4 regions of the Paenibacillus sp. FSL K6-3182 genome follow, and region 1 is predicted to be linked to each of the others. Evidence: riboswitches for the same ligand, from Rfam matches in the RefSeq annotation. Region 1 holds a riboswitch; each other region holds the start of a gene.
The links. Region 1 has a riboswitch for cyclic di-GMP ahead of MHH56_RS08655 (anti-repressor SinI family protein). Riboswitches for the same ligand answer to the same signal wherever they lie in the genome.
Positions count from the first base shown of each region.

Region 2: another riboswitch for cyclic di-GMP. It lies ahead of MHH56_RS30810 (SpaA isopeptide-forming pilin-related protein); the one in region 1 lies ahead of MHH56_RS08655 (anti-repressor SinI family protein).
Region 3: another riboswitch for cyclic di-GMP. It lies ahead of MHH56_RS13020 (methyl-accepting chemotaxis protein); the one in region 1 lies ahead of MHH56_RS08655 (anti-repressor SinI family protein).
Region 4: another riboswitch for cyclic di-GMP. It lies ahead of MHH56_RS02575 (hypothetical protein); the one in region 1 lies ahead of MHH56_RS08655 (anti-repressor SinI family protein).

Region 1 covers NZ_CP150265.1:1,987,555-1,995,710, reverse strand. Annotated here, with positions in the region: gene MHH56_RS08665 (asparagine synthase-related protein) at 1-1,139, opposite strand, end outside; gene MHH56_RS08660 (helix-turn-helix domain-containing protein) at 1,470-1,802, shown strand; gene MHH56_RS08655 (anti-repressor SinI family protein) at 1,817-1,978, opposite strand; cyclic di-GMP riboswitch class II at 1,997-2,078, opposite strand; gene galE (UDP-glucose 4-epimerase GalE) at 2,277-3,323, opposite strand; gene MHH56_RS08645 (beta-1,6-N-acetylglucosaminyltransferase) at 3,396-4,298, opposite strand; gene MHH56_RS08640 (right-handed parallel beta-helix repeat-containing protein) at 4,402-6,708, opposite strand; gene MHH56_RS08635 (oligosaccharide flippase family protein) at 6,759-8,156, opposite strand, start outside.
Region 2 covers NZ_CP150265.1:7,033,074-7,041,229, forward strand. Annotated here, with positions in the region: gene flgK (flagellar hook-associated protein FlgK) at 1-526, opposite strand, end outside; gene MHH56_RS30780 (flagellar protein FlgN) at 546-1,049, opposite strand; gene flgM (flagellar biosynthesis anti-sigma factor FlgM) at 1,058-1,324, opposite strand; gene MHH56_RS30790 (TIGR03826 family flagellar region protein) at 1,433-1,849, opposite strand; gene MHH56_RS30795 (ComF family protein) at 1,964-2,848, opposite strand; gene MHH56_RS30800 (helicase-related protein) at 2,845-5,088, opposite strand; gene MHH56_RS30805 (hypothetical protein) at 5,284-5,745, opposite strand; cyclic di-GMP riboswitch class II at 5,991-6,072, shown strand; gene MHH56_RS30810 (SpaA isopeptide-forming pilin-related protein) at 6,163-7,683, shown strand; gene MHH56_RS30815 (response regulator transcription factor) at 7,849-8,156, opposite strand, start outside.
Region 3 covers NZ_CP150265.1:3,044,324-3,052,479, reverse strand. Annotated here, with positions in the region: gene MHH56_RS13045 (HAMP domain-containing sensor histidine kinase) at 1-601, opposite strand, end outside; gene MHH56_RS13040 (DUF6081 family protein) at 625-1,353, opposite strand; gene MHH56_RS13035 (prenyltransferase) at 1,383-2,294, opposite strand; gene MHH56_RS13030 (hypothetical protein) at 2,368-3,411, opposite strand; gene MHH56_RS13025 (HSP90 family protein) at 3,408-5,180, opposite strand; gene MHH56_RS13020 (methyl-accepting chemotaxis protein) at 5,344-7,101, opposite strand; cyclic di-GMP riboswitch class I at 7,187-7,271, opposite strand; gene MHH56_RS13015 (DUF1836 domain-containing protein) at 7,344-8,114, opposite strand.
Region 4 covers NZ_CP150265.1:571,871-580,026, reverse strand. Annotated here, with positions in the region: gene MHH56_RS02585 (S-layer homology domain-containing protein) at 66-5,228, shown strand; gene MHH56_RS02580 (copper amine oxidase N-terminal domain-containing protein) at 5,328-6,287, opposite strand; gene MHH56_RS02575 (hypothetical protein) at 6,312-7,046, opposite strand; cyclic di-GMP riboswitch class I at 7,402-7,486, opposite strand; gene MHH56_RS02570 (acyltransferase) at 8,032-8,156, opposite strand, start outside.

The DNA of each region.
Region 1 (8,156 bases):
AGTAATATGCCAATGTCTTTCGCCGCAGCTTGTTCGAATATGCCTCTTATCCAAAAAGAGTTCTCAAAAAATTTATAAGGCATTTCTAATGTCTCCAGAAATGGATCAATATCTGAAAACGAATTTCTATCTTTAAAGTCAAGATAGTTCGCTTGAAACCCACCAACATACTGGACAGTTGAATTAATATAGGGTGATTCATTAGCAATCGTTTGACGAGAGGTATAATCGTCAAAATCGCTTGGAGGAACATAACTGAATGTATGTATTTCTTTATTTATTGGACGAAGGGCTTTAACTGCAAAACTAACTACTGCTCCTGAATCCAACCCCCCACTTAATTGTGAACCTATTTGTTTGTAAGTGCGCAATCGTGCATTTACTGACTGTTGAAATACATCCCTGAATGCTTCAACATATTGTTCGTCCGTTTTGAAGCGAAGTTTCTTATTTGCCGTTAGCTTAAAATATCGCATGACCTTTACTTGACCATTAACCAATGTCATGCAATGAGATGGCGGCAATTGCAAAATATCCTTATACACATTTTGTGTAACGTCAACAACATCAATTACTGTGCTGATAGCTAAAAACTGTGCCATCCATTGCTCATTCAGACGTTTATGAACATCTGGCAGCTCTAACAGTGGTTTCATCGTCGTACACATCGCTAACCGATTTCCATTCCAGTGATAATACAAAGTTCTGCAACCAGAAAAATCTCTAGCAGCAAATACTCTTTGCTCTCTTTCATCCCATATTACAAAAGCAAAATCACCGATTAGATACTTGGGTGATTCAACACCCCATTTTGCATAGGAGAGTAAAATGAGCTCTGCATCAGTCATTTGCATTCTACGATCAAGGTGTACGTTTAGTGATTCAAATAATTCATTACGGTTATCTATAATTGCATCGGCACTTATGACTAAACGTCTTTCTGAATCATAATAGGGATTGCATTCCCCGACAGACTCTGGTGTAATCCATTGATTATGGCATCCAACAAACACATTGTTCTTATTCCATGCTTGAGCTGTATTGCAAGGAAACCGCGATAATTGCTGCATCAGTCTATTCCCCTGATCTAACACATGGGCTGTCTGATCAACTTCATAAACGACTGCTATTGCGCTCATTCGTGCCTCCGATTTAGATAGCCAGCGTGTTCTTCAATCGAACGAGATGCGAGCATCATTGAATGTCTTTTAGTTCTTAATAAAGAACATATTTGAATAATACACTTGAAAACGGACGTTGTCAATCGTTTTTTCACCAAAATATCACAAAATAAAACGAAACATCGTTCTTTTATAAGAACAACATTTCGAAATGGGTTTAACCTTATTTTTTTCTAATTTAGACGTCATTTTATTTTTTATTCGTTAAAACTTACAAGCTTTCGCAATTAAGAATTATTCGTTATAATAGTGTTAGTCTACAACGAAGAGATAACGGGGGAGTTTGCTATGATCGGAGAACGTATTCAGATGCTGCGCAAGAGAAAAGGCCTATCCCTAACGGAGTTGTCGCAACGGGCAGGCGTCGCAAAATCTTACTTAAGCTCTATTGAACGAGGGCTCCAGCAAAATCCTTCGATTCAATTTCTCGAAAAGGTAGGCGCAGTATTAAACGTAACGGTTGAAGAATTTTTAAATAGCGATGAAAATAATGATCGTAAAACAAGCAATCTAGACACCGAGTGGGCCGATCTAGTTCGAGAAGCAATGGCTTCTGGCGTAAGCAAAGATCAATTTAAAGAATTTTTAGAATTCAATAAATGGAAAATAAAGCGCGAGTAGCGCTTTATTTTCTTTTATACGGCTGTTTCTTGTATATCATCTTTCTTGCTTTCTTCAAGACATAGTAATACCTTTCTAACATCTTCCTTGCTAAACCCCAAAGAACGTGCATTCATGATTAATGCTACCCATTCCATATCTAAATCCTGATTATCCTCTGATTTTGTAAGTACCATTTTCCCATGTCCCCCATTCAATTTGGGACGGTTGCACCACTGACTCCATGCGTTTAAGGTGCCCAGATACTAAACGCATTTCAACGTCTCCCTATGCTTGTCATTCGTTTATAGATGTATTATAAATCACTCTAATTGCGTATGCTGTCGCTTCCTGTCTCACAAAAATGAAAGATAATTACATTTTTTGTCGAATTTATTTAACGATTGTTAAAGGGAGCGGGGGAAGGAAATAGAGCCCGCTAGATCAAATTAGGAGCTCTAAAATGTTGCTTCATTAACAGAGCTATCCGGTATATTATTTTGCTGCAAGTTCAGATTTCAACAGTGTATCTTCTTCATATCCATTCGGATTTGAAAATTGCCATCTCCACGTATCGCTGCACATTTCTTCTATTCCTTTTGTTGCAAACCAATTCAATTCTACATTTGCCTTCAACGTATCTGCATAACAAACAGCAATATCGCCAGGTCTGCGGTTAACGACCTCGTATGGAATGCTTTGCCCAGTTACCTTCTCGAAGGCTGCAATCATCTCTAACACACTGTAGCCATTTCCAGTGCCAAGATTATATATATTCACATTTGATTTTCTACTCATGTTTTCCAGTGCCTTTACATGCCCCTTTGCTAGATCTACTACATGAATGTAGTCTCTCACTCCAGTGCCATCCACAGTTGGATAATCATTTCCAAACACATGTAACTGCTTAAGCTTGCCAACAGCTACCTGCGATATGTAAGGCATTAAGTTGTTTGGCACTCCATTTGGATTTTCTCCAATTCGACCACTTTTATGGGCGCCAATAGGGTTGAAATACCTCAGGATCGTTATTCCCCAGCTGTTATCTGAACTAGCTAAATCCAGTAAAATTTGTTCTAGCATGAGCTTAGTCCGGCCATATGGATTTGTTGCTGAGAGCGGTGAGTCCTCAATAATCGGAACATGTTCGGGCCGTCCATAAACAGTAGCCGAGGAACTAAATACTAATTTCTGAACACCAAATTTCTTCATGACTCCACAAAGAATTAATGTGCTCGTTATATTGGTATGATAATAAGATAAAGGCATTTGTACAGACTCTCCGACAGCCTTTAACCCGGCGAAGTGAATAACGGCATCAATAGCATGATTCGAAAATACATGCTCGAGTCCCTTTTGATCCATAAGATCCATTTGATAAAAGGTAAAGGATTTATTTGTAATCTCTTTTACCCTTTCTAAAGCGATATAGCTGCTATTAGAAAAATTATCAACAACCACTAATTCATATCCCGCTTCAAGAAGCTCAATGCAAGTATGACTGCCTATGTACCCCGCTCCGCCTGTTACTAAGATTGCCATTTTATTTACCCCTCTCAATAATTCTTAATAAAGAACAAATAAATCAAAAAAAATACCTCTCCGATGCTAAGCTCACATGCATACCTTTTCGCTGTAATAATTTATCATTGCTACATCTTCTCTTTCATCGAATTTTCTCGCAAAGTATTTATTCGATTTTTCAATAGAATCAATATCTTTAAAACTTAAGTTTATGGGGTGATTACTATTGTTATATTCTTCACCCCATTTTAAATAAGTTAAATTATCATTAGCGACCTGATCCGCATATTTCGAGTTCATAACTAAGGTTTGAAAAAACCATTCATCTGGGCACAGAGCGTTTTTGAAATATTGATAATACCATTTGTTCTGGTCAATAAAATCTATGATAAATCTTGCAACTTCAATTGGTATGCAGAACCATGAGGAGCCATGATACAACAAATAATTGTTAGGCATTAACTGGCGGTTAGGGAAAAGAACTAAACCTTTCTTATACAGTTTCAGCATTATGCTTCTGAAAACTCTAAGCGGGTGGAATGTATTGTATTGTCTTCTTGCTGAATCAAACCATTTCATATTTACATGTGCAGCAGAAATATCACGATCATGAATAAATTTCGCAGACATAAATATTTTATTGGGATTTTCCATTAAATGAACTTTAAGACCATTTTTAACGAGTAAATCCTGACCGCTCCTTAAGCATACAAAGTCATAATCTACTTTTGAGGTTAATACCTTCCTTAGCAGCATGATCGTTGCATCCACTTGGCTAATATCTCCCCATTTCACATTACAGCTTTCTTCCAACACGTTAATGCGTGGGGATCTATTAATTTTAGGTGATACCTCATCGTAATTTTTTTTATCAATATGAACATATACATCTGCCGTATCGGTTGCAGTCAATTGACTAATAAACGTATTTACTTGGGCTGGGTTTTTATGAATTTGCAATATGTAGGCAGTTGAGGGTAAAGCTGACTTCATTAGTTCACTCCCCTTAATTCTCAATAACGAACATTATATTTTAAAATAGTCCCTGTCTCAACTTGTAAGTGACAGGGATCTATTCTTTTTTTAAGGTTAAAAGCTAGCTGCTGCTAAGATCAGTGTTATCAATCAATCGGACATATGGGGCGGTTCCTGTTACTGTTACACCGCTAAATGTAGATTTAGCGATAGTTACGGATTGATTTTGCCGAATCCAATTTAAATTTACTTTCGTGTTTTCAAGATAAGATTGTGAAAATACAGCTTTGTTCGTATTGTCCGACTTGCCAATAGCTGAATTTATAAAGGTGGTGCCTGAAACGATTGAATTGCCATCCACCGCGATACCAGAATTTTGTAGCAACGATGATCTCAGCGTAACTTGCCGAGTGAACTTTGCATCGGTCGAACCAAGCTGAACGTCACTTGCTCCCATAACTGTACTTTTAGCTCTAATAAATTCACTATTGCTAATGTGAGAAGCCTCAAATTTTGCAGAGCCTTCAATAACCGTCATGCCGTTAATCATGTTTGGGCGTCCTACATAATCTTGAGGTACGTTTATTAAAACATCGTAATTCTTTACCGTAACATTTCTAATGACAGCACCCGCTGCTAAAATATTGAAATTTCGTGCTAAAGTATTATCATTGCGCCAGTCTCGTTCTATTGTGATGTTGGACAAATAACATCTGCCGTAATTAAATCTGCTAATGTTAAATCCAGGCTGGCCAGCGTCTTTAATAACAACCGGTGGACCTCCCTTCGTTTCAGATACCTGAAATGCTACGGAAGAGATATTTACTGTGTAATATAATTTATCAATGCTAATTCCTGTCGGAACCTTGCCTACCCATTGTTCAAATGATATTTGTGCTCCATTGCCCATGCCATGTGGGGTACTATACGTAAAAGTTCCTGTAGTCACATTAACTGCAGGTGTCCCGAAATAGCCATAAACACTGGAGCCAGTAACCGTACCATCTTTAATTGCACAGTTTTGTACGACTGCCCCTCTTACATCATTAAGCTTTAAATTACCCCTAACAAATACAGCGCCATTCACGAAATTATCACCTTGCACACTTAAATCACAATCGATAAAAGTATTGTTTAAATATTTTACTAACGGATAATTAGAATAGGAGCTTATACCTCCAACATTTTTCCCTTCAAAGCTATTTCCAACAAAACTGATGTTAGTGCCATCAACATTGACTATATGCCCTCGCGCATTACTATAGATATAATTGTCTGAAATATAAATTCTATAATTTAGTTCAAATCCTGAAGGATTAGTCGCAGATTTAACTGGTATATTGGTTTCACTTACTTGCGATTCAATGTCAATTCCGAACATAGGAGATGTACCATTTCGGAAATTTGACGTTACCCCATCATCATCAAAACCAATATGATGAATATGATTGCGATAGACATGCACATCGTTTGAACCGCACAATGAAATCCCTTGCCTTCGGCAATGATGGATATTGGTATCATGAATAAGGATCTGGTAACCCATCTGCTCCTGCGTGTACAATGATGGATCATCATAATATTGCTCCCAGCTTGAATAAATCCCATCACCTGTACAATTAGAAATTTCAATATTGCTTATCTCTATTTGATTAGAACCGAGAACACTAACCCCGTAACCCTTCTCATGAGTATAAGCTACATTGTCAACCTTACCTCGAAGCGCGCTAATCTGACTATCCGTCAATGGGGTAGGTAATAAGATGGCAAATACCATTTTGTTGTTTTTACTTACATCCTTATCCTCATTTAAAAGCCAACCTCTTCCGGCTGGATTTGCTGGAGCAAAAGCACCGTTTGTTCGAGAACCTACAAAAGTCGCCTTGGACACGGTATCTTTATATTGATAAAACTGATAGCTGGATGCATTTACACCAGTCATGCTCCATAATCTAAAATTAGTTAGAAGTCCTGGATGCTCGTAACGATCAAGTACATCGCTTCTGATCCAGTTAGGATTATTGTTCAATGTACCGTCAGCATTAATTCCGCCTCTAGTAAAATTCACATAAATTTCATATAAATGTGTCTTCTTGTCACCAATTAGTTGCCCACCTGACAACTTGGCATCACTAATCGCCTTCATTTCAATAATTGAGTAACTCGGTGATGAATTCGTTTCCATTTCGATGGCGCAGCCTTGTTCCAACTCTAGATGAATACCGCTTACTAGTTTAATAGCAACTAAGGAACTAGGATCCATTCTGACGCAATAAACCCCACTAGGAAGAACGATATGCTGATACCCCTCAGACTTGGCCCATACTATAGCATCATTTATGCCTTTAGTCGTTGAGGCTGCATTCGAATTGTCATTGCTTATATTGAAACGATCAAGCTCAATTCGGTATGACCCATATTGCTGCATAACTTTCACCTCCGTTTTACTCTTAACATATGTAGCTTGTCAGAGATAGGTTACTTAGTTCCGCCAACTTCCATATGACGCTTACGCTTAAATGTCTTATGGTAAACATTGCTGAAGTGGGGGACTTTATGCAGCAAAGCAAGTACAACACCATATAAATACTTAAATTCAGCGGTACGGTGAAAAAATACAATGTATATTATATTTACAAGTACGAAGCAAATGAAACTTTGAATAATTAGACCTATTATAGTATTTGAAGGTACAATAATAATAACTCTACTAGAAATCAAACATGAAATCACACCAATACATGTATAGTAAACATAACTACTGTAGTATCTTCTTATAGGCTGATTGAATACCTTCTTATAAACTAACATAGGTGTATACCAAAAAGGGATCGCTAATGCACTTAACACTGATCCTGCAAAAATACCGGCAATCCCCCAGAACTTTACGAAAACCAGTGAAATTCCTAAATTGATTACGGCTTGAAACAAAGGAGAAAACCGATCCTCGTGAAAAATACCGGCTGTCGTTTTAACTGCGCTTAATGAATTGCGCATACCTCTTTCATAGAACGCGATCACAAGTACAAGAAGTACAATTTTGGTCATTTTATATTCAGAACCAATCCAAATATCAATAAAGGGCTCAACCAATAAATAAAGCATGATTGATAATAATGAATATAACCAGAAATTAAGAAGATAAGTGACTTTGAAAATACGATAAATTGCTTCTGCACTTTCCTTCGCGACTAAATTGCCTAGGCTGTGATACATATTGCTAAATACCTGATTCAAAAATGTACGGCAAATATCTATCAGCATTTTATAATTCGAATAAAGGCCTACCGCAGCAATACTTATAAATGAGGAAATAAGAATACTATCCACACCAAATATAAAGTAATTACCCACATTTTGGAGAACGATAGCTTTCATATTTTTTATAAAACTAGCTTTTGTTTCATGATCCAACTTGCTTTTTATCTTCTCTTTAAGGAAAGGATACATTTTATCAACGATATAGGCTACTATAATGGAAGTAATTATGGATAGAATACTCTCTACTATTAAATAGAGTATGTAGTTTTCTGTGAAATAGAGGATTGCAATTTTCATACAAGTCGAAATAATGGCAGAAATCGAGAAAACAATTGTTACGATATAATTTTTCTGGTTTACGTTCAAAAAAGAATTCTTGTAGACAAACAAATAAGGCGCAGCAGTATTAATGAGGAATAGCACATAAATAAAGCTAATGTTTTCAACGTTTGTTTCCTTAATAAATAAATGGAGAAATGGCATAAGACCTAAGCCTAGTAATAAGACAACTCCCGCGATAATTTGATAGGCTTTTTTATACAATTGCATTAATGCTAATATTTTGGGACGATCATTATCAGCTACCGGCTTATATAGATTATAAATAATGCTTGA
Region 2 (8,156 bases), 2.5 Mb from region 1:
TAATCTCTACATTTTCCGTCAAATCAGCTTTTAAATCGCTGAGCTGCTTAGCAGTGTAATTAAAAGAATCCACAAGTGCCATCGTTTGTTCCATAACGACTTTGCGGCCATCCGCATTCTCAGGGTTTTTGCTGAGGTCTGACCACGAATTCCAAAAATTCGAGATCACCGTTCTAAGGCCCGTGTCGCTTGGTTCATTAACGATACCCTCTAATTTAGATAGCGTGTCGAGCTGAACTGAGAAATTACCAAGTGATTTATATTCATTGCGATACTGATTATCCAGAAACTTCTCTCTAATCCGAGTGATGGAAGACGCCTCAACACCTGTACCAAGCTGACCAGCTGCTGTTGATTTGGAGAAACCAACCGCGTCTATCGGTCTTGATGCAGTCATGTTCACCACTTGGCGTGAGTAGCCTGCCGTATTCGCGTTTGAAATGTTGTGTCCAGTTGTATTCAGAGCAGACTGAGTGGTAAATAAGCTGCGCCTTGCCGTTTCTAAGCCATGAAAAGTGGATGCCATCGTATATTGTCCTCTCTTGTTACGTTTTCATATTAAAGCGGCCATTACGATTTAAGGCCATGCCTTGAACAGCACGATGATAGGTCGCTTCTTCCTCAGTCGGACCAAGCAGCAAATCTTGCGTAAAATGCAAATGCTCCAGAGTCATCCTTACGAGCTGTTGATTGAATTCGTTAATATCTTGAAGTTTCTTAAGTGCTGCCGACAGCTCATTCCATATCGCCTGAAGCTGCTGCTTCTCATTCGCTTGGTATACAGCTTGTATGAGCTTCTCCATTTTGAACGAACGATGGGCAGTCAGCTTCTGATCAAGCATATATTTCCCTATCAAAAAGATACGCTGCTGCTCCAGATCCATGATCCGCTGAAGACTCTTCTTCTCTTTGCTGGAAATATACGAGAGCGTCTCTACTTGGTTCACAGTAATAGCCGACGTCTTCGCGTTGCCGTATTCAATAAGCTGCAGGTGCTCGTCTAAAAGCTCTTGCAAAATCACGATGATTTGCTGGATGTACTCATTCATTTAGAGGATTACTCCTTCAGGAAGGGAAGCAGCTTCTCGGCTATCTTGCCAGCTTCCACATGATAGTTGCCTGTTGCTACCGAACGCTTCAGCTGCTCAATATGTTCTGTTCTGTCCGCTCCGCTTGCTTTGCTTGTCGATAGCAATTCCTTAGCTGCAGCAGAGATTTGGACTTCGTCCTTCTGCTTAGCCTTGTCTGTCCCGCCTACTCTGGACTCCGAATGCTTCTGGTATGGATTAAGTGCTCCGATACGATTCGTCTCATTTATTTTCATTGTTTACCCACCTCATTATTTACAGGAACTAAAAAAGCCGATTACCTTTACAAGTATTATCGGCTTCAGTCAAGTGAAATTTTATAGTCTTCAAAATATTAACTTAAATCATTTATCATTGTATCTCTCTAAGCCTTTATAAACACCCGTTTGCTTGTAAGCACTTTTTAAATCTTCTTTTCGCGATATGTCTTGGAACATCTGCTTCTTGTCCTTCTCAATTCGATTGCGACAATTGTCGCAAAGTTGATTATCACGAATTAGAGTTCCGCAAGATTCACAGGGGTATGACATATTAGGTGCATTCATAATGGAGATGCGTCCCTCGCGTATGAACTTCGTAATTTGTTTAATCGAAACACCCGTAGCATCAGATACCTCAGTAATAATTGAGCCTCTAAATTCACGCAAATAGTTTGCACAAAGCTCATATTCTTTATCAATTTCTCGCATGCATGCCGGGCACACGTCTCTAAAGTTTTTTGCAAAAAGCTTACCGCAGCGAGGACAATTATCTAGGTTCATCGCTCTGAGCCCTCCTTTTTTTGTAAAACCATACTAGCTATTAGTTACATTCTAATCGATAGCACTAACTTTTTCACTATGAATCTAATTATTAGATCTATCAGCCTAGCTGGATTATGAACGAGCCCATGTCAAAATATAGATATCGAGCGGAAGCTCCACATAACGGTGCAGAGCCTTAGAGCAGGCTTCTGCCGTGCTTCCAGTTGTGTAGATATCATCGATTAAAAGTATACGAATAGCTCTATCGTTTAGATGCTTTTTGCTATGGGATTCAGAGGCTAATAAGCTCAAATTGTTCGTATTCACTTCAAAAAGAGATTGTGTATCGCGCATTCTTTCGGAGCGCGTTTTGAAGCTCTGCTTCTCTGAATGTCGCGAACGAATGAGCAATTCCATAAGCGGCAGCTGAAAACGCCTCGCGATATGGCTGGCGAGCTGCTCCGCTTGGTTGAACCCCCGATCAGCTGCTCGTTCTTCACTTACAGGAACGTAGGTAACAGCGTCCCAGCAGTCTGCTATTGATATTTTTGGTTTACGACTGCTGCTGCTTGCCACGATAAACTGTTGAATGATTTCCATGGTCATCGCCTCGAATGGAGGCAGAAGCATATCCCCGAGCAAAGGAGCAAGCTGCTCATTGCCCCTATATTTGTACAAGGCGAGCATGGCTCGCATGGCTTGATTATAATGAACCGCGCTGCGGTTGCATATGAATGCGCCATGCGGACGACGTATGCAGTCTTCGCATGGGATGCCGCGCCCGCATCTACGACAGGCGATGTGGGTCAGCCATGGTATTGCGGAGAGGCACGCTCCGCAAAGGGATTTACGAAGCTGGGTCGTCAGCTTCGCGTGGTTGTAGCTGCTCGCGCTGCGAGCCTCGCTTTGTGGTTTGCCGCATAGGAGACATGCGGCAGACGTTGGAGCGAGCAGCTGCGCGGATGTGGTGAAAGCGGATTGCAGACGCTGCAGCCATGCTCTTGGCGAGACGTTCATTTTGGCGAGCCTCCTTTGGGAGTGGGGAGCAAGTAACCTTGCTTGCGAGCCATGCGGTTCATCGTTTGAATATGGCGTACCGCCTGCAGCTGTGGTCGATTGCGATCATGGCTGCAAAAGTACACACGACCGAATGGATCATCCGCAGAGCGGCCTGCTCTTCCAGCCATTTGAACCAGTGAAGCCTCGTCAAATAACCTTCCATCTGCGTCGAGAATATAGACATCGCTTTTAGGAATCGTTACGCCTCTCTCTAAAATGGTAGTTGTGACTAGTACTCTTATATCCCGCGAGCGAAAATGCTGAACCTTCTCTGTTCGTTCTTCATCCTGTGAAGAGGTTGCCCCAACAGCAGCATGTGAAAGAGCAGCACGCAATAAAGCCGCCATAGGCTCGGTTTGAGCAATTTGCTGCACGAATACAAACAGCTGAGCGTCTCGATCAAGGGATGACCGCATGGCTGCTAAGAGCTTTGACGGCAGCTTGCGGTGCTGGAGCATCTGCTTTACTGTAGGCGTTTGTAGAAGCTTGGGCACTGGAAGAGGATGACGATGATAACGAACAGGTACTCTTGCATGAGGCAGCTTCCCTCGTTTTGCTGCTCTTTGCAGCTCACTAGGCGGCGTAGCGGACAGCAGCAAGCGAGCAGCACCTGGCGCACAACTTTTGTCTGCTGCAAAATGCAGCAGTGGATCGCCCGCAAAAGGAAACGCATCTAGTTCATCAACTACAACGAGATCAAAGCCTTGATAAAACCGCATCAGCTGATGCGTTGTCGCAAGTGTAATATCTCCACTTTCCCAGCGCTGCTCACTACCGCCGTATAATGTTACGACTGAAGCTTTAGGAAAAGCTTTCCGAATACGCGGGTCAAGCTCGATCACCACGTCACGGCGCGGTGTGGCAATAAGTGCCTTTCCGCCGCGCAGCAGGACAGACTCCACAAGCGGAAAAATCATCTCCGTTTTGCCCGCTCCTGTTACAGCCCAAAGAAGAAACTCTCTCATCTGGCGCTGCTTGTCCCGCTTTGACAATGCCGCATCTATCGGCGGCTCTTCCACAAACTGCAGCGCCTTGGCTGCTGCAGCTGTCTGCGCAGGGCTAAGCCCCCATTTATCAAGCCGCTGTTCATACGTCAGCGGCCTCAACCCCTTACCAGAGCCGCGAACCGTCGTCTCTGCCCAGTTCAACCCCGCGCGCTGCCCCGTAATAAGCAGCTCACATTCCCGGCTTCGCCCCATCCCAATGCACGCCATGCAGTAGGCGCAGTGCCTCCCGCACGCTGCACATGCCGTGCGGTGCATTTGCGCCTCGCCGCTCCCGCAGCGCAAACAGCTGCGCTCCCGCCTTCGGCGCCCCAAAGCGTCCAATCGCCCGCCACCCACGGCGGCGATTGATCCGCTCAGGCGCACCTGCCCGAGCAGCGAAGCAAGCTGGAGCAATTCTCTCCAGCTTGACGCGGCACCGGGACAGCTTGCGCTAGACAACAGGGCGTGCGCCTCGCTTCGCAAAAGCGCACGTCCCTGCAGCATACCCGCGGCAAGCTTCGCTCCTGCCGCGATCGCTCCCAGCTCTCCAGCGCTATAAACTCGCGCTTCCTCGCCACCCACACGCTTAGCGCTGCTACGCTTTTCACCATTATTCGCAAGCGCTGCTCCTCCGATTTCCCCAACCACAGCGCCCCTTACCTTCTCCCACCTCTCCACTAAACCAAAAAGCCTCTCTATCGCCAACGCTCCTTTCCGCTTCCCTCGACTACCCAAAAAGCGCCAACGCCCCCCCAAACTAATCTTGCCATTATGAACTGCTTGCTCTACTCCACCACTGTATTTCCGATAATTTCTCTCCAGCTCGCTAGATTTCTGATTACTACTATTCAACCCGCCAGTTGCTTCATCTTCACCTGCCTCATCAGCTCTTGCTTCCTCCGCACATGCGGCCAACAGCTCAATCGCCTCATGATCAGCATTTCGTCCTCCTTCATTCAAGCTTTTACTCGCACCGTTTCTGCCGCCACTGCCATGTTTTATAGCCGCATTCCAAAGCTCCACTGCAACGCACGCATCCCCGAGCGGCACTTCTTCTTTTAGCAGCCATCCCTCCTCTGCGATCTCGTTGTTCAAGAATCCTGCTTCACCAAACGCTCCATGCATCCAGAAGTATTTATCCACCATTGCCTTGATAGTCAGTCGAGCCTGCCAGCAGCCTTTCACTTTCACAACATACAATTGTGCCTTCATCTCTATTCGCTCCCTCGACACTTTATAGAACTGACTTCATTATTCATCTGTTAAGTTAACTACGGCCTCTCCCTTCCCTGACAAAAGGAGAATGGTGTTGGCAAGCACGGTAAACAAAAAAAAAGCACACCCAACAACGCATTTGCGTTATTGAGTGTGCTTCACTCCGACTATTTCATTACCGTAGAGTATATACTAAAATGGCATTTTCGACAAATCTGTCGGATTTTGCAAATCAATTAGCACCGCATGATCGGAAAGCGACACAACTCCTTCTGCCTGGAGCAGCCATAGCAGCTGAGTTCCATCCACACCCTCTGTTTGAGAGCGCTTACCGTCTTCGCTTCCAGACAACGGATTAGATCCATTAGAGTGAATCCTGACCTCATCGCCCCTTCTAGCTAATCGTTCAACAATAGCCAGTGTCTCCTCTGTAACTCCTTGATCTACGATGGTCAAACGAACGTTTTTCCCCATTCGCCGAGAGAAAGAAAACAGTGAACGTACATACCATTCCATATTGTTTTGCTGGACATCAGCAACGAGCACATAATGCTTGCTGGATTGCTGGCGCCCTCGCCAAATTCGATACGCCAGATGCACCGACAATGCAGCCAAAGCATAACAGCCAATAACAAGAAGTAGAAGTTCAAACATGGCGGCCACCTCCTCTTTGTGACACTATATGCCATGAAGAGCCCACTGGTTCCGCAATCAAGGGACAAGGTGACAAAATGTGTGTTATGCCAAAAATATATCCTGCTTTATGCTGATTATTAGTCATTTTCTGACAAAGAAACACCCTTGAGCAATTTCCAATACATGTTATCATTTTAATATGAAAGCATGCATATCTAACTGGTGCACGCATATAGAAAGGGAGAGTGGATTTTCACAATCAAAATAACTAGGGAAGCGATGAAGTATAATCTACAATTGGACACTTGGATTATATGGAGCTAGTAGTGTAACCGGCCCTCTTGGAACCCCACTACGTATCTAAGAGGAGAGTGAAAGATGCGTTATTTTAGGAAAAAAATCAGTTTAGCCCTGGCTCTGTTATTAATTTTTTCGTTGTCGCTTAGTTCCCTTGCCATGGCGGAAGGTGATAGCAATCAAAGTACGAATGCTGCGGCACTCGGAGATGAGAATAGCTGTCCACAGTATTCATCGGATCGCAAGGATGTCATTGCCACGCATTCCAATATCGTAGTCAATAATAACGGAACAGCTACCGCTACGTTCCAGACGCTAAAAGATTGTGTTAGAGTCAGCTTCTCCGGCTATGAAGGCCCTGCTGACTGGGCACCTGGACCCGGCGATACAACCATTCCATACAACAAGCAAACATTTTTTGAGGGACAGTCTATTATATATCCAAAAGCAGGTACTTACTCCGTTACGATTAACATTCCAAGATGCTTGCCTTATCAATTAGATATCTATAGCGGAGATTTAATTAAGACATTGGGTCCCGGCGCTCACGGTGACAAAATTTTAGCATGGAATCTAAAGCTTTCGAACAGCTGTACGGGCAATATCATCATCAACAAATTTTTAAATAATGTCGAAGGGGCTCCTCATGTCGGCATTACCTTCGAGCTTTGGAAAGACGGTAAATTATTCAAAAGCGGCGTTACCAATAGTGACGGTATTTTGCAATTCAACGAATTGCCTATCGGCACCTACACATTAAAAGAATTAACCTTAGATGGCTTTACCACCGATTTAGTGGCTACCCAGCAGATCGTAGTAACCACAGATAACTCTGTGCGAAAAGCAGTTATCAATACGGCTAAGCTCAAACTTGAAACGGCCTGCTCCGCCGACCCGAATAAAACAAGAGCTTGGAAAGTAACCAATGAGAGTAACATTGAGGTTTCTTATTCATGGGAAATTCCAAATTCCACTCAAACAGGAAACGGTGTAATTCCTGGAAAAGGTTCCGTAAGCTTTTCAACAAATACGGAGCTCGTCAACCCAACTGATCCACAAGCTGTACCTAATACGCTGAAGATCCATTGGGGCAAGGAGAAAGAGCTTTCACTTGTGAACGCAGGCGAAACCTGCTTTACGCCTACTCCAACACCATCATCGACACCTACTGCTACTCCAACTTCTACACCGGAGACTACGCCTACAGTTACACCAACTTCTACACCTGAGAGCACGCCTACAGCTACACCAACTCCTACACCTGAGAGCACGCCTACAGCTACACCAACTCCTACACCTGAGAATACACCTACCACTACACCAATTTCCACACCTGTGATCACACCTAACTCGACACCTGCTATCACGCCTAGCAGCACACCTACTGCTACAACTACGGTAACGACAACACCTACATCGTCACCTGAAGCAACACCAATCGTCGAAATTGATGATGAAGATCCACCTGTTGGAGGAGTTAATGAAGGTGGGGAAGGCGAGCCGCCAATCGATCCTGTTGTTGCTGTAGATGAAGATCAAGTCCCGCTTGCTACTTTGCCAAAAACAGGCGAAAGCAGTCCGGTTCCTTATTATCTCATCGGGGCATTTGCCCTTTCAGCGGGATTCATTTCTCTTCGCAGACAAAAACAAAGAAAATAGTTAAGATTGTATGTTTCACCACGCACTCTTAGGCTGGTTTTATACAGCTTAGGAGTGTTTTTCTTTTACACAACTATTGCAAGGCAACTTTATATGCAAACAAAAAACCCCGCATCAAACGATACGGGGTTTTGTTCGATATGTAAGTAATGATCAAAAAGGCTACTACAGGGTAACCCATCCATATTTGATCGATTGGATAACAGCTTGCGTACGGTCATCAACTTCCATCTTTTGCAAAATACTGCTCACATGGTTTTTAACCGTCTTTTCGCTAATGAATAAAAACTCTCCAATGAGCTTATTGCTCTTGCCCTCTGCCATAAGCCTTAAAACCTCTGCCTCACGGCGTGTTAATGGGCTCTCATCGCCAGCAACGAACTTAACTCCCGGTTCCTGAGCAGCTGCAGCACCTGAGACAATTCCCATCTCATCCAAATACGTCATACGGCGAAGCTGGTTAATGAGCTTGC
Region 3 (8,156 bases), 1.1 Mb from region 1:
AACCAATGATCCAAGTATTATAGACCCACATCCGCAGCATGCCGAAGCTTGGAAATACGTAATTCATGACCATACAGAACATAACTGGCGGCAGCACGGTTGAACATATTATCCAGTGTGTGCGAGAAAAAGAGGCATGCAGCTGCCGCTTGAGCAGTACCTGTATCGCCCCGTACATAATATAAGGAACCGCCCACCATACGACAATCTTGAACGAGATGGGGTACATCGTATTATAAAATGGAGTAAACAAAACACATAAAACAATCGGAATTAACAGTAAAAAGGGCATAAGCTGCTGCAGCCGTTTTGGTAGCCGTACAGGTTTGTACGCTATAGCAAACAATGCAAAGGAATACGGCAATCCGTAGTAGGAGGTCAACGAGGAGAACGCTTGCAAGCGATAAAGAAGCTGCTGCGCTACTTGATTCATTCCAGCTTCCGCTGCTGCTGGCAGCCATTGCAGGTCAAGTACGGCAGCAAGCGCACCAGCTCCTCCGCTAAACGCCACAGCGCCTAACCAATGATTAACGGATGCTCGCCGATCGGAGAGCCATATAATGGCTGCAATAGCCCACAAAGCAATAAGAACGAATAGCATAACGCAGCTCCTTCATAACAACTTTACTCTTTAATTTCTATTGTAATGGGAGACCATTCTCCGATCACAGTCTGTCCGTGCACCGACACGCTGCCCTCCGGCGACAAATCCTTTTCCGTCATAATGCCTAGCGCAACGATAAATTGGTTAAATTTAACCGGAACATCACGCTCTCTCCGCACTTCTTGGCCATTCAAAAAAAATACGACTTCATCATTGGTGCGATTGTACGTAATTTTGTACGTATTAAATTCGCGCGCCGCAAAGTTTGTGTCTTCCTTAAACACACAGAAATATCTCGTTTTATCCGTCTCCGGCACCTTTACTCCTGGAAAAGGAAGAACGGCATATACACTTGCATATTTGTCATTTCCCGCAAAAAAGTCGAGTGCCCCGCCTGTCGTGAAATCGAGCAGATTCAAAGAAACGAAACCATCATAAAGATCATCAGGCGCTGTATTTTGCGAACGTGCGCGAATTTGTAGCTCAAAGCTGATCTCACCGGATTCAGGTACAAGAACAGGTTCAGCAGAATAATACATATGCTTAGCATTATCCAGTATTTGAATTTGATCGTTCGAGCGGCTAAGCGGTGCTCTTACATACAGCAGTCCATTGCGAACAATGACAACCGCATTTGGCTCTCGGTACTGCCAGAAGGTTCCGTCTTGCAGCGGAAAACCGCCGATTTTCCATACTTCCCCTTCATTTAGAATCGTATGAAAATCTCCTAAAGTCCATTGCTTCTCCATATCCTTGACCTCTTTCTAAGTTGTATGTTTTAAATAAGACCCTGAATGATTAAGGCAACGATTAAGATCACACCGCATCGCATCGTTGCTTTCAGCGAGGCACCCATAAGCGGTACGTATGCAGCAGATACATTATTTGATGATAACCTGCCGTATACCAAATATAAAGGTATCGCTGTTGGCAGCGCCAGCAGCCCGTAAATAGGCAATGCTTTCACGACCACGCATAGGATAAGTGAAATATAGGCGAGAAAAAGCAAAACGCGCGAGAAAACGAGTGCTCTCTTTTCTCCCCAAACGACGACTAATGTTCTTTTCCCTGCTTGACGATCAGCCTGCCAGTGCAGGAAATGGTGATTAAACAATATTAGGGTAGTCAAAAGTCCTATTGGGAGCGATAGCCAAAATGCCCGAGAATCTAATTCTGAGGTTTGTACAAAATAAGCGCCTACGACAGGCAGTATGCCGAAGGAGATCAAAATCGCGACTTCACTGTAGCCTTTGCCGCGGTATCCGAATTGGATCGGCGGAGCTACATAGAAATAAGCAATTAACGCCCCAAGCCCGCCAAATACGAGCACCGGCCAGCCGCTTGTTATACTAATTATAATGCCGCAAATCGCTGCAATGCCAAATAATGCCCATGTTACGGTCGCAAAGGTGCGAATGCTCCACGTCCCTTTTGTCAAATAGCCAGAGTTGGTTGCAATTGCCCCTTCCGTCGATTGAGCGGCCGTATCCGTACCGTTATAATAATCCCATAAATCATTGATCATATTAGAAAATAAATGGGCTGTTCCTGCCCCAACTATGGTGATGATAAATAATAAAGGATTGAAAATGCCGTTCCACACAAAAGCCCCCAGCGCACCTAACGCCACGGGAATAAGCATAACAGGAAGAACCCTCAGCCTGGATGCTTTCATAAATTGTTTAAACATAAGCTGCCACTGCCCTCTCTGTTGTCGATCGTTCAATTGAACCACTTCCATTTGCTATACGTCAACACATGGATTAAAAATGGCTTAGTTTTTGAACTTGTTTAAGCTTCTGTTTGAGCAGCTCGGTGCAATAATGATTTTGGTTTCTTAGATCAAAAGCAGCAGCTAATTGTTCGGTATCCTTTACAATCATCTCATACGTAATATCGCTGCTAACATTCAGCTTTCTCCGACGGTTTTTCGCATGCCACAATTGTAGAAATGCTCTAGCTGAAATCATATACAACAACCGATCCCAGCCTACTCTCGTATCCAGCGCATATTGGACGGTTTGTTCAAACCATTTGGCGGCTTTATGAATGTCGGTTGCTGTGTAATAAGCAAGGAAGCTCCCATATTCGCTTAAGTAACCAGGTCCCTTTAACAAACGCGCGCCTTTTTTTGCCATCTTTACAGCTTCATCTGCTTGCTCCGTCTCAAGGAGCGGGAGAAGCAGATGGCTGTACGTATTTTGCGGAATGGATTTGCAGGTCATTCGACCATCCATAATAGGCTTCATAGCTTGCAGTCCTCGCCGATATCTGCCAACTGTAAAATGATAGTAGCCAAAGCCATTTTGCTCACAGGCGCTGCAATCAGACATTCCATCTCTAGCCGTCTTGCGCCAAAGCTCATAGTTTGCTTGAGCCGACTCATGATCGCCTTGAGATAGCGCGTATCGATGAAGACATTGATAATATGGGCGCAGGCTGTGACCGTATTGTAAGCATTTTGCCTTAAAATCATTAAAAATCGAATTGATTTGATCCGTACCAAATTGCGGAAACCGCCAAATTTGATTAACAAACCATTTATAGTGCCAAATAAGGGTGAAGCTCGAATAAGCAGCCGGATCTTTTTCAAACTGAGTTAAGCACCAGGTAAACGAAACAAGAAATCGCTCTTCATAGCCCGAATCAAGCGCTGCCTCGGAATAAGTCATGCGGGCGTAATAGGAGTCTTCCTTCGTCATATGCAAATCGGCTATCCGAATAGCCTCCTCAAGCACCGCAAGCTTCTGTTTTCCCTGCGGCAAGCTCCATGCCTCGCTTCGCAATTGATCATATCGCTGCTTCATAGCTCTCGATCACCAGCCTGACTAAGACCGATTTCCAGCACCTGCATAAACGATTTGTTCATTAACTTCAGCTCCTCAGGGCCAAGAGGATATTGACCAAGCAGCAAGGCCTGCGTATAAACGGTCTCAATGCTTAGCTTCTGCATATCCGCATTCTGACAGGTCATAGCCCTCTGCATAAGCGGATTATTAAAGTTGTAGCAAATCGTCGCATATGGCACCTCATATAACTCATGGATGACAACATCCACAATGTTTGCGAACAAATCATTAGCTTCATCTTTCGTTTGCTCTGCCATTCTCAGAAAATTCACTTCATCATTTGTATTGTATAAAGCAGCCAAATCCACTGGCTCAAATCGCTTTACTACGCTTCTGCATTGAAATGGAGCTAGCAGCTGATCCGAGAGCTCCAGAAAGGAAAGAATGCTTTTATGCTCCGCGGGAGTTATGGATTGGAAGACGTTCGAGAAATTAATCGGATCTAGAACTAACGCCTCGATATCCTCATCCAGCGCAGGCAGCTTGCGTACAAGTTCAAAATCATGGACATAACCGCCGTTAATAACCATCACATTTTGCGCTTTGGCAACGCGAGCCACTTGGCGGAATTCATCAAGTGTTGAAGATACAACGATCCGTTTGTTCTGTTCCAATATTTCGCTCATCTTCATCATGCCAAATGAAGTCTCAAACGACAAGAAAGGGATAAACAATCGATAAAGCTCATCATCTTCGGCAGCCATCGCTTTAATGGAAGCAGAATGAATAACAATAATTTTCCCGAATAGTACAGGATTTGATTCTGAAAGCTGAATCATATGCTGTTTAATGTTTTCGCCAATTTCATCCTTTACGGTATGAAAAAGCTCATTTTCCATAAATGACTCCCGAGAAGCCGTTGGTCGAAGTCCATTCGTATTCATGATACACGTAACAAAAAAAGCCCAATCCGGAAGCATATTGTTAACTTGATCGGAAAGCAGCATACGTTTCATATATACCTTATGTTTTTTCTCGGCTTGCAAGCTTACAGCATAAGGAAGAATATAAGCGACACCCTCAAGCTCACCAATTACTGATTTTAAAGGTATGGCATCCAAGAAGGTTTGATACAAGTGATCTTCGCCATAGGTGAGCGCATCACTGCTATTCATGGACCACGGAGGAGTTTCCTCGTTAATCCTAATATCTGTTTTCCCTTCGGACAAATGAATCGGAACAGGTAGGAACTGACCATAATGGCTCATTAACTCCATCACACGATCCCATTCGTAATAATCCTCGTAACCCTCCTTGCATGTCAAAAACACGGTTGTTCCGATTGGAGCATCCTTCTCAAGCTTGCGAATCGTGTACGTGCCGTCTGGCCGCCCGCGCCATTCTAAAGTATCGCCTTCTAGAGCGGAGCGGGTAATAACAACGATTTCGCCGCTCACTACGAAGCAGGACAGCAAACCCACGCCAAATTGTCCAATATAGTCGTCTGCTGAATCCATTTCGTCACGCTTGGAGGTACTTCCGATTTGAGCCAAAAAAAGCTGGATTTCGGATTCGGACAGGCCTATCCCATTATCGTGAACGGCAATCGTTCGAGAACCGTAAATTTCAACTGTTACGCGTGCATCAAAACGATGTCCAAGCCGTTTGCGTGCCGTTATCGCATCAACGCCATTTTGTAGTAATTCCCTAATGAATACGCCTGGGCTCGAATATAAATGCTTTGAGAGAAGCTCGATCATCCCTTGTAAATTAACTTGAAAGTTCATTTCGCTCATCCTGTCTCCCATAGTGGATCTGTTTTGTATTGGTCTATTCCATTCATTGATTCGGCATTATACTCGCTTATCCTTCTTTATTTGCACAAAGAGGCAGGCAGCACCCCAAACCTATGGATGCTGCCTGCCTCACACGATTATCATTTTGTGTTGCTTATACTTTGAAAACAGATGCTTTCTCCTTCAAATCCTGCGAGGAAAGTGAAAGCTTCTCCGCAAGCGTGCGCAAATCATCGGAAATATCATTTTGCTTAACTGAAAGCTCGCTCATATGTTCCATTTTCCCATTCACTTCTGAAGACGTAGTCAATAGCTTGTCTACTGCAGACACGATATGAGACATGCCTGTTGTAATTTCACTAATTGCCGTAGAAATCTCGCTCACTTGATCTGACAGCATGCTGCTTTGTGATTCCAATGCTTGGAATGTGCTGCTTGCGGTTTCAGATGCTTGACGCGTCGTGTTAATAACATTCGCGAAGCTGCCGATCGTGCGGCTGCTTGCTGCCACATCGCTCTGTATGAGTGTCAGCTCCTTCGTGATCTGCTTCGAGATCATATCGGTCTGACTGGACAACTTGCGGATCTCATCAGCGACTACTGCGAACCCTCTGCCATGCTCACCCGCTCTTGCCGATTCAATGGATGCGTTCAGTGACAACAAATTCGTCTGTGTGTTCAAATCCTGAATGCCGTTCAAAAACTTAGCTACATTGTTATATCGTTCATTCATCGTTTCGAAAGCTTCAGTTAGCTTTGAGAACTGGTCTACTGTTTCATTTACCATCGAGACCACGCCAGCCATCTGCTGCGTGCCGTTATGAGATGATTGCTTCATATTTTGCATATCATTGTTTATGTATTCACTCGACGCAGCAATTTGCTGAGAGCTTGCTGAGATTTCTTCCGTAACTGCCGAAATGGATGAAGCATCGTCATACTGCGACAGCAACACTTTTCTGCCCAGCTCCACTTGGCCATTTACATCCTCTGATGCTTTTCGATTAATACCAATCATATTATCCATATTATTCGAGATGTGGAGCACAGATTCGCTCACTTCAAGCGTAGCTTTAATCGTTTCTCGCAGCTGATCGCCCATATTAGCCAAAGCGTGGTCAAGATCGCCAAATTCGTCAGAGCGAACGAGTTTTTCTTGACTTGTAAAATCATTATTGCCATACTGCTTAATTCTTTTTGTAATGCCTACAAGTCCTGTTCTAATCGATTGTGAGATGACAAAAATCATAATAGCAGGAAGAATAGCTAGCAAAATGACATTTATAAGCACAATAAGGTTCGCACTGGATATGTCTTTATCGAGAAGCCTCTGCGTCGCGTTAGCGTCTGCGGTCAAACGCTCGTGCATTGTATCGTTGGAATAACTTAGAATGACGGTATATACGCTTATTAGATTGCTTATGCGGAGCGATTTCTCATCTGATGATAATCCACTCACGTCTGTATTCGTCACTTTCAAGTTATCTAATGCTAGCTTAAGAACATTAACTTGATTCGCATAATAAGGACCATCTTCCGTTGCAGGCGGATATTTCTTATCCATATCGATAAGCTGTTTCTCCAACTCATCGATGTTGGCAGGCATCGTTTCCAAATCCTTCATGATCAGCGTTGCATCGCTTTTGCCATTTTCAATGGCATCTACCATTAGAAGCATCACTTTCAGCAGCCTATTCGATATACCTTGATAATTGCGTTCAGCACGCTGCAATTCCTCTGAACCTTCGACTGAGGTTGCTACTGAATGATTTTGAAAATAAATCAAAACGCCCGAGCCTACATTAAATAGTGTGATGATTGCGGTAACAAGCAATAATTTGCTCGTTATTTTCTTCAAACTCAATTTCTTAAACAGTATTTTTGCTCTCTCTATCATATCCTTAAAAACCATCCTGCTTGCTCTCTCCTCTGTCTCCTGAAAACAAAAAAAGCTATCCAGCCACAGGAGGCGGACAGCTCAGTTAGCTTATTATCCTTCCGGCGGTCTGGCAGCCATAGTGCGTACACCTTAGGCCCATAACTTTGCGTCCTTGTCTTTCAACAAGTTTGCCTTTTTCAGTTTGTCTATTTTGTAGTTTACAACTTAAACCAGTATAGGACTATTTAGTGAGTTTGTCATCCCTTGAACCATATTTATTCTGTGGCTAAAAATAAGGTTGCATTGCAATAACGCCTTGCTAACGAATGAAAATAGGAGGTTTGGATGGAAATAACCGCAACGAGCAAAATATTTCGCACCGCTTCCCATTGTTTTTCTGTTAAATTCGGCAATCTGCTTGCAAATTGATTCGCTGAAGAGCGAATGACATGCTCTGTCAATAAATCTTGATGCGGATTTTCCTTCAGATGACCGGAAATGTCGAGCAGTTGATCGTTATTCGCATCTAGCTCCTCAAACATACTAGTATAAGATGCATATAATTCAATAGGCCCAACTAAATCGTCTGCTTCATCCTCTGGTTTCTTGAATACGATCTCAAAAAGCTTGCGTATGGATTCAAAATCAAGATTTGACTTTAAATCATCAATAATAAATAATAACGCAGCTTGGTTTAGAGAATATTTTTTCCCAGCTTTCGGACAATCGAAATAAGGTTTGAAATCTCGCTTTACCCAGTTTTGCATGGAGGTAATCGACAGATTCGAATATTCGATTAATTGGCCCAACGCAGCAATTTCATGTAGTGAAAAGCCTTTAATCTCATTTCCTTTAATGAGCTTTTCAATAATTGGAGGCAGCAGCGTAGACATAAATGCAGGCAGTCCCGTGCCTTTCTCCAAATCACATTGATGCGTTTTGGTCCATGCGGCTTGCAGCACTTGCAGTGGCTTCAAATTATACTTTCCGTCCAGAGCCAGCAGCAAGCAAGCCATCTCTTTTCGAGTAAGCGTAAAGGACTCCATCTCGCTTCCTCCTCGCACATTCGTCTTGCATTCCTATATTAC
Region 4 (8,156 bases), 1.4 Mb from region 1:
TTGCTAGTGAAATGAGTCATTTTTTTACATTTTACAACAAATTCTTGTAAGGGGAGACAAAAAACATGCAAAACAAGATGTTCAAAAGCGGCTTTCTGCTGCTGATGACAATGCTGCTTGCTTTGGGTAATGCTTTTACCGTTATGGCAGCAAGCTCTGTAGAAATCATCTCGACGACTACACAGCAGGACGGCACCAAAAATGTCGTACTAAATAGTACAATCGATGTTGAGAAAGAAGATTTCGGAGCAATGATGGGCGGAAAATCCATCGAGTTTACGTTGATCGATGCCGAGGATAAGAAAGTCGGTAGTGCTATCACAAAACAAATCCAGGAGAATGAGGTTACGGTTTCTGGGTCGACGTATTCCATCCCCTTCTCTGGACTGGAATTTTCCAGTCTGAAGCCTGGCGCATCCTATACACTAAAAGCCGCTTTCCACAGTAATGTAAAGCCGCTTGCATGGGAGCAAACCGTAAACATTTTACCTTCGAGCTACAGCTTCAAGATTGAGCGCACGCCAAAAGGCGATACCAAATCCACTATTGCCATCAATGACACAATTCGTTCGGATGACGATAAAGTAATGGTAACGCTGCTTGACGAATATGGTAAGCCGGTTGCCGGGAAGCAAGTTAGCATCCTTAACCATGCTACCCATACAACGAATGGTGAGGGGCAGTTCCCTTTAATCGGATCCTCAATTATCCAACCAAATTATTTCAACCCAGTACTCTTCTTACAGGTCGATCAAAATAAAGATTCCTACACAGTTGGTACCGTCTATCTTCAAGACGTGCTAGATAATCGCTATCCGAACTACAAAGTAGCCGAGCTTCGTTTCTTGGATAAGAATAGTAAGCTTCTTCAAGAAAACTACGTGTACGGATTATTTAATGATAGCCAAGGTGGTAATATAGTACAGTTTCAAGTTCAAGGCGTTTCCGTTTATTTAACAAATGGAAAATTCGGAAATTTCCAGGCCCACGTTCAGTCCAATTCCAATAATGATGCCTATTTGTACAGCTTAAGCAGCGACGAGCTCATTACTGCTTCAGAGGAGCAACGCAAAATAATCATCCTCAATGCTGCTGATTACAGCAAACAATCTTTTGCTTATAGCTGGGACAATCAGCCGGTAGCAATAGAATCGTTGAGCCTCGTGAATAATAGCGGGTTCAAACAACTTAATCGATATTACTCACAATCTCTCTCTAATATAGATTCAATATATGTAGCCAAGGGAAAAGCCTATCAATTTATTGCTGTCCTTAATCTTCCTAACGGTGATAAAGCAGTTGTAAATAATGTTTTAGACACAGATCAAGCTACTCATACGTTTTCAGATCAACTGCAAAAAGAAGCTTTCTCTGCAATTAATATCGCGGCTGAGCATAAAACCGCTGATGACAAAGTTTCTCTTCGAATTGCCTATTTAAACAACAAATACAATTTTCAAGAGAAAACCTTTAATTTAGCGAGCAACAATCAGCTATATGTAGAGAAGAATAAACAAATTTACAAGCTAAACGCTGGGATTAACAGTAATAATGACGAGGTTATTCTTGATTCCTACTTTACACCGACGGATAATATTTATTCGTTCAAATCCGGTAAAAGCATTGCCGCAAAAGTAAATGCTGGCATAGAAAAGAGAGGAGTTTTAGAAGATCGTACTGATCTTATTCTAGGTGAAACTTTCAAACTCATTGCATACTTAAAGGACGAGAATGGTCATATCGTTGACCCATACAGTGAAATCAAGACAATAATCTTAAAAGATGATAAAACATATCTTGAATATAATTATCTGAATTGGTCTCACGAACTGCAAGGCGGAAAACTAACTAGACTCTATAAAACCGAGTTTCTTCCAACAGAAACAGGAAACTATTCGATAAAAATTATGCAAAGAAGTAATCAATCAACATGGAATGAGCTTAGCAGCAATACGATTACTGTAATGCCAAAGCACGAGTTTAGTGTGGAAATTCGCGACCAGAACGGCGAACTTGTAGATATGGTCAACAAGCCTTATATCACAACTCAAGAAGTAGAAAAGTTGTCCTTTACTGTACGCGAACACAAATCAGGCGAGGTAGGCACACCTGTTGAAGGTGTTTCACTGTTTCTATATGGTGAAGAGCATTCAAGTAAGTCAGATCCCAATGGTCTCATAGTCTTATCAAACCTTTATTTAGGTTCACATAATGAACTAACGTTTAGCAAGACTGGTTATTTAGATAAAACAGTTGATCTAATGGCCATAGATCCTAAAAATCAAGCAATCATACGTGTTTCTGGGCTAGATAAGCCTGAAACAAGCGACAAGATTAATGTAGCTGGTGGAGTACCTATGAAGAACGCTCACGTATTTGCAAGTATTCAGACTGGCGACAGCGTTTACCAGCAACAGGATTATCTATTTGAAAATGAAACAGTCAGCTATATGATCGTTTCCGCTCCGTCTGTTGTAAGCTTGGATTTTGTCCGCCGAGTGAACATGCATAGCAACAATAGTGGCTCACCATTTGGTTATTATATGCTCGGCTCCGTGAAGACCGAACCAGGCAAAGACTTTAATGTTGTACTTGATGCAAGGATTCCTATGCAACAGGTATCTACTGTAAATCTAACTAAGCAAATGGACGAAGTGATCATCGCACGTAAGGAAATTCCTGGTGTCTCATATATTCCTTCTGTTATCGACAATAACCAGGAAGGACAGAACCGTTTCTATGCAACAAAGAGTACTTATAACGTAGTAGCAAGAACCTACGAAGGCAACATCATTTATTTAGAAAATGTTGTGTTTGATCAAGATGTGAATACTCTTGACGTTCCATACGACTCAAGCACGCTTGCTCAAGTAAAAGTCCTTGGAGATGCTACCATTGAATATGTTGACTATATTACAGAAAAACAAAGCAAGCTGAGAAGCTATGCATACTCCAGCATTAACAATAACACAATTAATTTGACACCCGGCAACGTCAATATCACTATAAACGGCTTTGACGGCTCAAAGCAATATCAATATGAAGTGCATCTTAAAAAGGAAGAGCTGAAAGCTGGTTCCAAAACGGAAATTACAACATCTACTCTTAAAGGAATTGATATATTCGGGCTAGACAGTACAGGTAAGTTAACGGTCACCGACAACCAAAGATTTCTAAAAATAGGATTGGTTAATGATAAAGGTGATGAGATTCAACGGTACAGTATTCCTGAATTCATTATATTTAATAATGGCTCGAGCTTAGGTTCAAAGGATATTTTACCAGAGAAATCAAAAATTGTTGTTAAAAATAGCAGAGGAATAGTTATTTTTGACAACTCAGATTCTAGAAACCTTCCTGAATGGATTTATATTGAAGAGGACGGCGAATATACGGTAACCGCATCCGTTACACTAGAAGGTAGAACCTTCACCTTAGATAAAAAAATTAAAGTGAGCACTGTTGGTGAAGAAGTTACAGAACCGGAAACGAAACCAACACCGACTCCAGACACTGGACCTGGACCGGGAACTGGACCAGGAGTTATCCCAACACCGTCTCCAACACCAATAAATGTAGATAAAGGTTTACAAGATCTGCTAGAGAACAGCAAGTCCGATAAAGACAAAGCTGACAAAGCAGCGGATCTCATTAACGGTCTTGTTAACTCAGTCAAGGATGTTAAGGATAGCAAAGAAGCTGAAAAGTCTGTTCAGAATGTATCAGCAACCCTTGCTTCGGCATCTAAACTGCTTGAATCTATGCAAACAGCTAGTGAGAAAGCTAAAGTAGCGGCAACTATTACAGAGATGGTTAACAATACTAAATATGCTTTTGAACAAGTTGAGAATGGTCCGAAAGCGATCGAACTAGCTAAAGCTATCATCAAGGACACTGCTTCTGTTCTGAAAAACCTAGGTAACATAGATGCAGCACAGATCGATGCACTTAAAGATTCGCTTGTTTCACTTAGTAAAAAAGCAGTAGAAAAAGCTGCAACCGTCACTCTGGACAACAAGGATGTCAAAGTAGATGGCAATGCGCTTACGACATCGCTTGATGCGAAGAAAATCGGACAACAGCTAGAAACAACAAAAAAAGCTTTGGATGAAACGATGAGAGACCTTACAGGTGCAGTCGGAGCAGACAAAGCAACGAGCATCAACCCAGTTTTAACCATTAATATTCCAAAACAAAGCGAGAACGTCACTAAACTCGCTGCTGATCTGCCTTCTGAGATTTACCAAGCTGTGAAGGATAGCGGTCTTGCTGGACTTAAGCTCTCAATGGGCAACGTCGGCTTCACTGTTGAACCAGAAACATTCGGAAACGTAGCTAGCGGCCAAACGATCTCACTAGCAGCAGAAGTCGTGCATAATTTAACCGTAACTGCTCCAACTTCAGCCAAGCAAGTAGCAAACATACCTGTTATGGAGTTTAATGCATCGGTAGATGGCAAGAAGGTAGAAGCATTCAACAAACCAATTCCAGTATCATTTGATGTATCCAATATTGATACGACTAAATACTCGGAAGCGGATCTAGCTAACCTTACCGTTTACTTGTTGAATGAAAAAACGTTAACTTGGGAGCCTGTAGGCGGTCTTTATGATCCGATTACAAAAACCGTTAACGTAAATCGTGGACATTTCAGTAAATACACAGTTATGAAGGCTGGCCAAACGTTCACGGATATCGCAACAACACACTGGGCAGCGACAGCTGTAAATAGCCTTCTTAACAAAGGTGTACTTGATCAAACGACTACATTTAGTCCAAGCAAAAAAGTAACACGCGAGCAATTCGCTGCATGGCTCGTTCGCTCTTACGGTCTTGATGGAACCGGCCTGAGCCTCCCATTCAAAGACGTAGCTAAGGATAGCGAGTATTACGATGAAATCGCTGTGGCTTACGAACAAGGCCTAATTCAAGGTAAATCGGCAACTGCTTTTGAACCAAAAGCAGAAATTACACGTCAAGAAATTGCTACACTCTTATCCAGAGCACTTACAACTTTCAACAGCAAGAAACTAACTAGCGCAAGCACTGAACAGCTTAAAGGCTTCAAGGACAGCTCATCTATTGCCAGCTGGGCAAAAGATGGCGTTGCACTTCTTAAGCAGCAGAAGCTAGTAACAGGCTACCAAGACGGTACTTATAAGCCGAACCAAACCACGACCAAAGCGGAAGCGGCAGCACTTATCTACCGCATTTACACGGGTCAATAACACAAACTAAAGAGGCAGTAGAGAAGTCAATTAGACTTCACTACTGCCTCTTTTCTGTTCTTTTAGGCTAATTAAAACTATATCCGTATAGAAGTAATGCTACATCAAACCTTCTGCAATAGCTCTTCCTGCTTCAAGCTCTTTGTTAAAGGCTTCTCTGTAGGAAGCAAGAACGTCTGTGCTATACCCATTCGTCGTCAGCTTAGCTTTCGTATCTGTCATGATAACTTCAAATTTTGCAGAGCAATTGTCTACTTCTTGAAGTCCCTTAGCTTTAAGCTGGGCTTGAACCGTCTTATCCGTTGTCGCTACATACTGCAATCCAATATCCATAAGAGTTACCTTACAGCTTTCTTTCAGCGCATTAAGCTTGCTCTCTGCTTCTGCCGTAATTTGCTCATACGTCGGTTTAACTGGTACGCCACCACCGCCGGTATTACCCGTACCGCCTGTACCACCAGAGCCTCCAGTTCCGCCACCCGTGCCTGGAAGAACGACTCCACCGCCGCCTTGCTCAGCTCGGTATGCTGCTGACTCACCGCTAACTGTTTTCGTCACCGGATCGTAGCTAATCTGCGTGCCTACTGATTCTGACAAGAAACGAATGGGCACATAGATCGAGCCTTTATAGGCATAGAGGGATTGACCAGCTGGCAACGCTTTTGTTTTTCCATTGAATACAAGAGTTGCTTTCACTGGCTGTATCGCAATCGTAACACTCGTTTGTGGCTTCTGGCTGCCCGTAGCAGCACTCTGCAATTGCTTCTTCAGCGCTGCAAGTTCTTTCTCTGTTGGCTCGGAGATCGTCGCTTTAGCCCCATCCCAATTCACTGTTTTTAGCAATGCGTAAGAAATATAACGAATCGGTACGTATGTACTTCCTTGATGAATAAATGAGTATTGTCCATCGGGCAGTTTAAGCGCTTGTCCATCAAATTGCAGCTTAATGGGCTGTGTCTTTGTCTTAATTGTTTCGGTTGCTGCGGATGCAGCGGTTGCAAGTATGGATGACAACATCATTACAACCAGAAAAATAGATAGAATACGTGACTTTTTCATAGAGCCTCCTCAGAATAGTAAAGCTTACTTGTTTAGCGAGTTTGCAATTACTGCAAGCGCATTGGCTCTAGCACCAGCCTTCGCACTCTCGTATTGCGCGCTCCAATCCGGAAAGCTTTGCTCACCTAGATCGGCTGCTTTATACTCGCTCTTGGCATTGCTTATTAATTGATTAAACCTGGCATCACAATCGGCTTCCGCAGAAAATACCTTATTCAGGTATTTACTTTGAATAGTAGCAAGTGTGGCTTCTTCATCCCCGCTAAGCTCTTTCGCAATCTGCTTAACCAAGCTATTGCTGGTTGCTTGACACGAAGATTTCAGCTTTTCCAGCTTTGCTGTAACCGATGCATCAATCTCTTTTTTCTTCTGGGACTTATTTTCGGAGTTTGTAGATCCCTTATCCGGCTTTTGTCCCTTGTCTACAATATTAGACGCTTCATCTGGCGGCAAAGTTGCGCTCGGACTAGGTTTAAGGACTTCATCTGGCTGCGTCGTTGGAACTAGATCAGGCTCTTGTGATGGAGTAGCATCAGGTTCTGAAGTCTGATCTGTCTGATTAGAAGGTTGTTCATCTGGCTGCTCCGTAATATTCGGCGACTCTTGTCCTGTATTACTATCTGCAGCTTCTTCAATACGCCCATTCAGTTCATCTACCTGATTTAACTTCGAATAGAGACTCATGCTTCCATAAATGACAATACCGATAACAACGAGAGCACCTGCGATAATCATTAGTGTTTTGTTCGTTTTTTTCATTGTTTTGGTTTCATATGATCCACTAAAGAAGCAATGATTGCATATGAATCTCCTTCTTAGATTTTTAAAATAAAAAAGCTGACGCTTCATAGTGACGGGGCGTCAGCTTGCGGATATAGCGTTTTCAGATCTATTAACGACGCCCTTCGTGCTAGTTCATGAGACAGCTGCTAGTTTATTTTTGTGATAAACAATCCTCAAATAAATCTCCATGCGCTTTTTCTCATCTAAGCAATCTTCCCACAGCAATTCATTGAATCCCATACAGAGCTGATGCCATTCACGTACAACGTTTGCGCGCATGAACATAATAATAACCTCCATTTTCACATAAACCACGACGGGAGGCACGATATTCGGTAGCTGGCTGGCAGTCTTTTAAAAGATAAGCCCCTTTAGCTTTGCGTCACCACTTTTCAATGGTTTTGCCTTTATCGTGTGGGTTATGCGGTTGTTTTGTTTAATGGTATGGTAACAAAGTTTTTTGGAAGTGTAGAGTTATTCACTTAGTATTCAAACAAATAACATTATTTAATATATTTTTCCGATATAGGTAAGAAACTCCTGTAATGATGTGCCAAGGAATTCTAGGTAGTTAAATCCAGCCTCTATGAACTCATCTTATCTTCCTTTGATTTCATAGAGTAAATCAATCATCTAAATCCTGTAATAATACTGACAAAAAGAGTATACTCTCATTATTTCTACGCCTATCCATTTCATTCATTGTTTACATTTATTCCGTTAAACAAAAAAAAAAAGAAGTATTATTATCCTCACTATAACTTAGAGAGCAATAGATCAGAAGTAAGGAGTTAAAGAATATATATAAATATAATTTACTAAGCATCTGTACATCCTATAGTTGGAGCGTATGCTCACGACTACCTTAAATAAGATCTGTTGTTTTCCAAGTGCGATTTCATTCTTACTTTTTTCCCACAACTATCATCTCAAGGACTTAAAGTAGAATAATATCTTTTTATTATATCCCCCCCTCTTTAAGAACCTTTTTTTTAATCATGGAACGACCTAATGTTATACTCCTAAACGGTAGTTTTTCGAGTAATAAGCATAAATAAAATGATAAAACTAAAATTATTAAAGAAG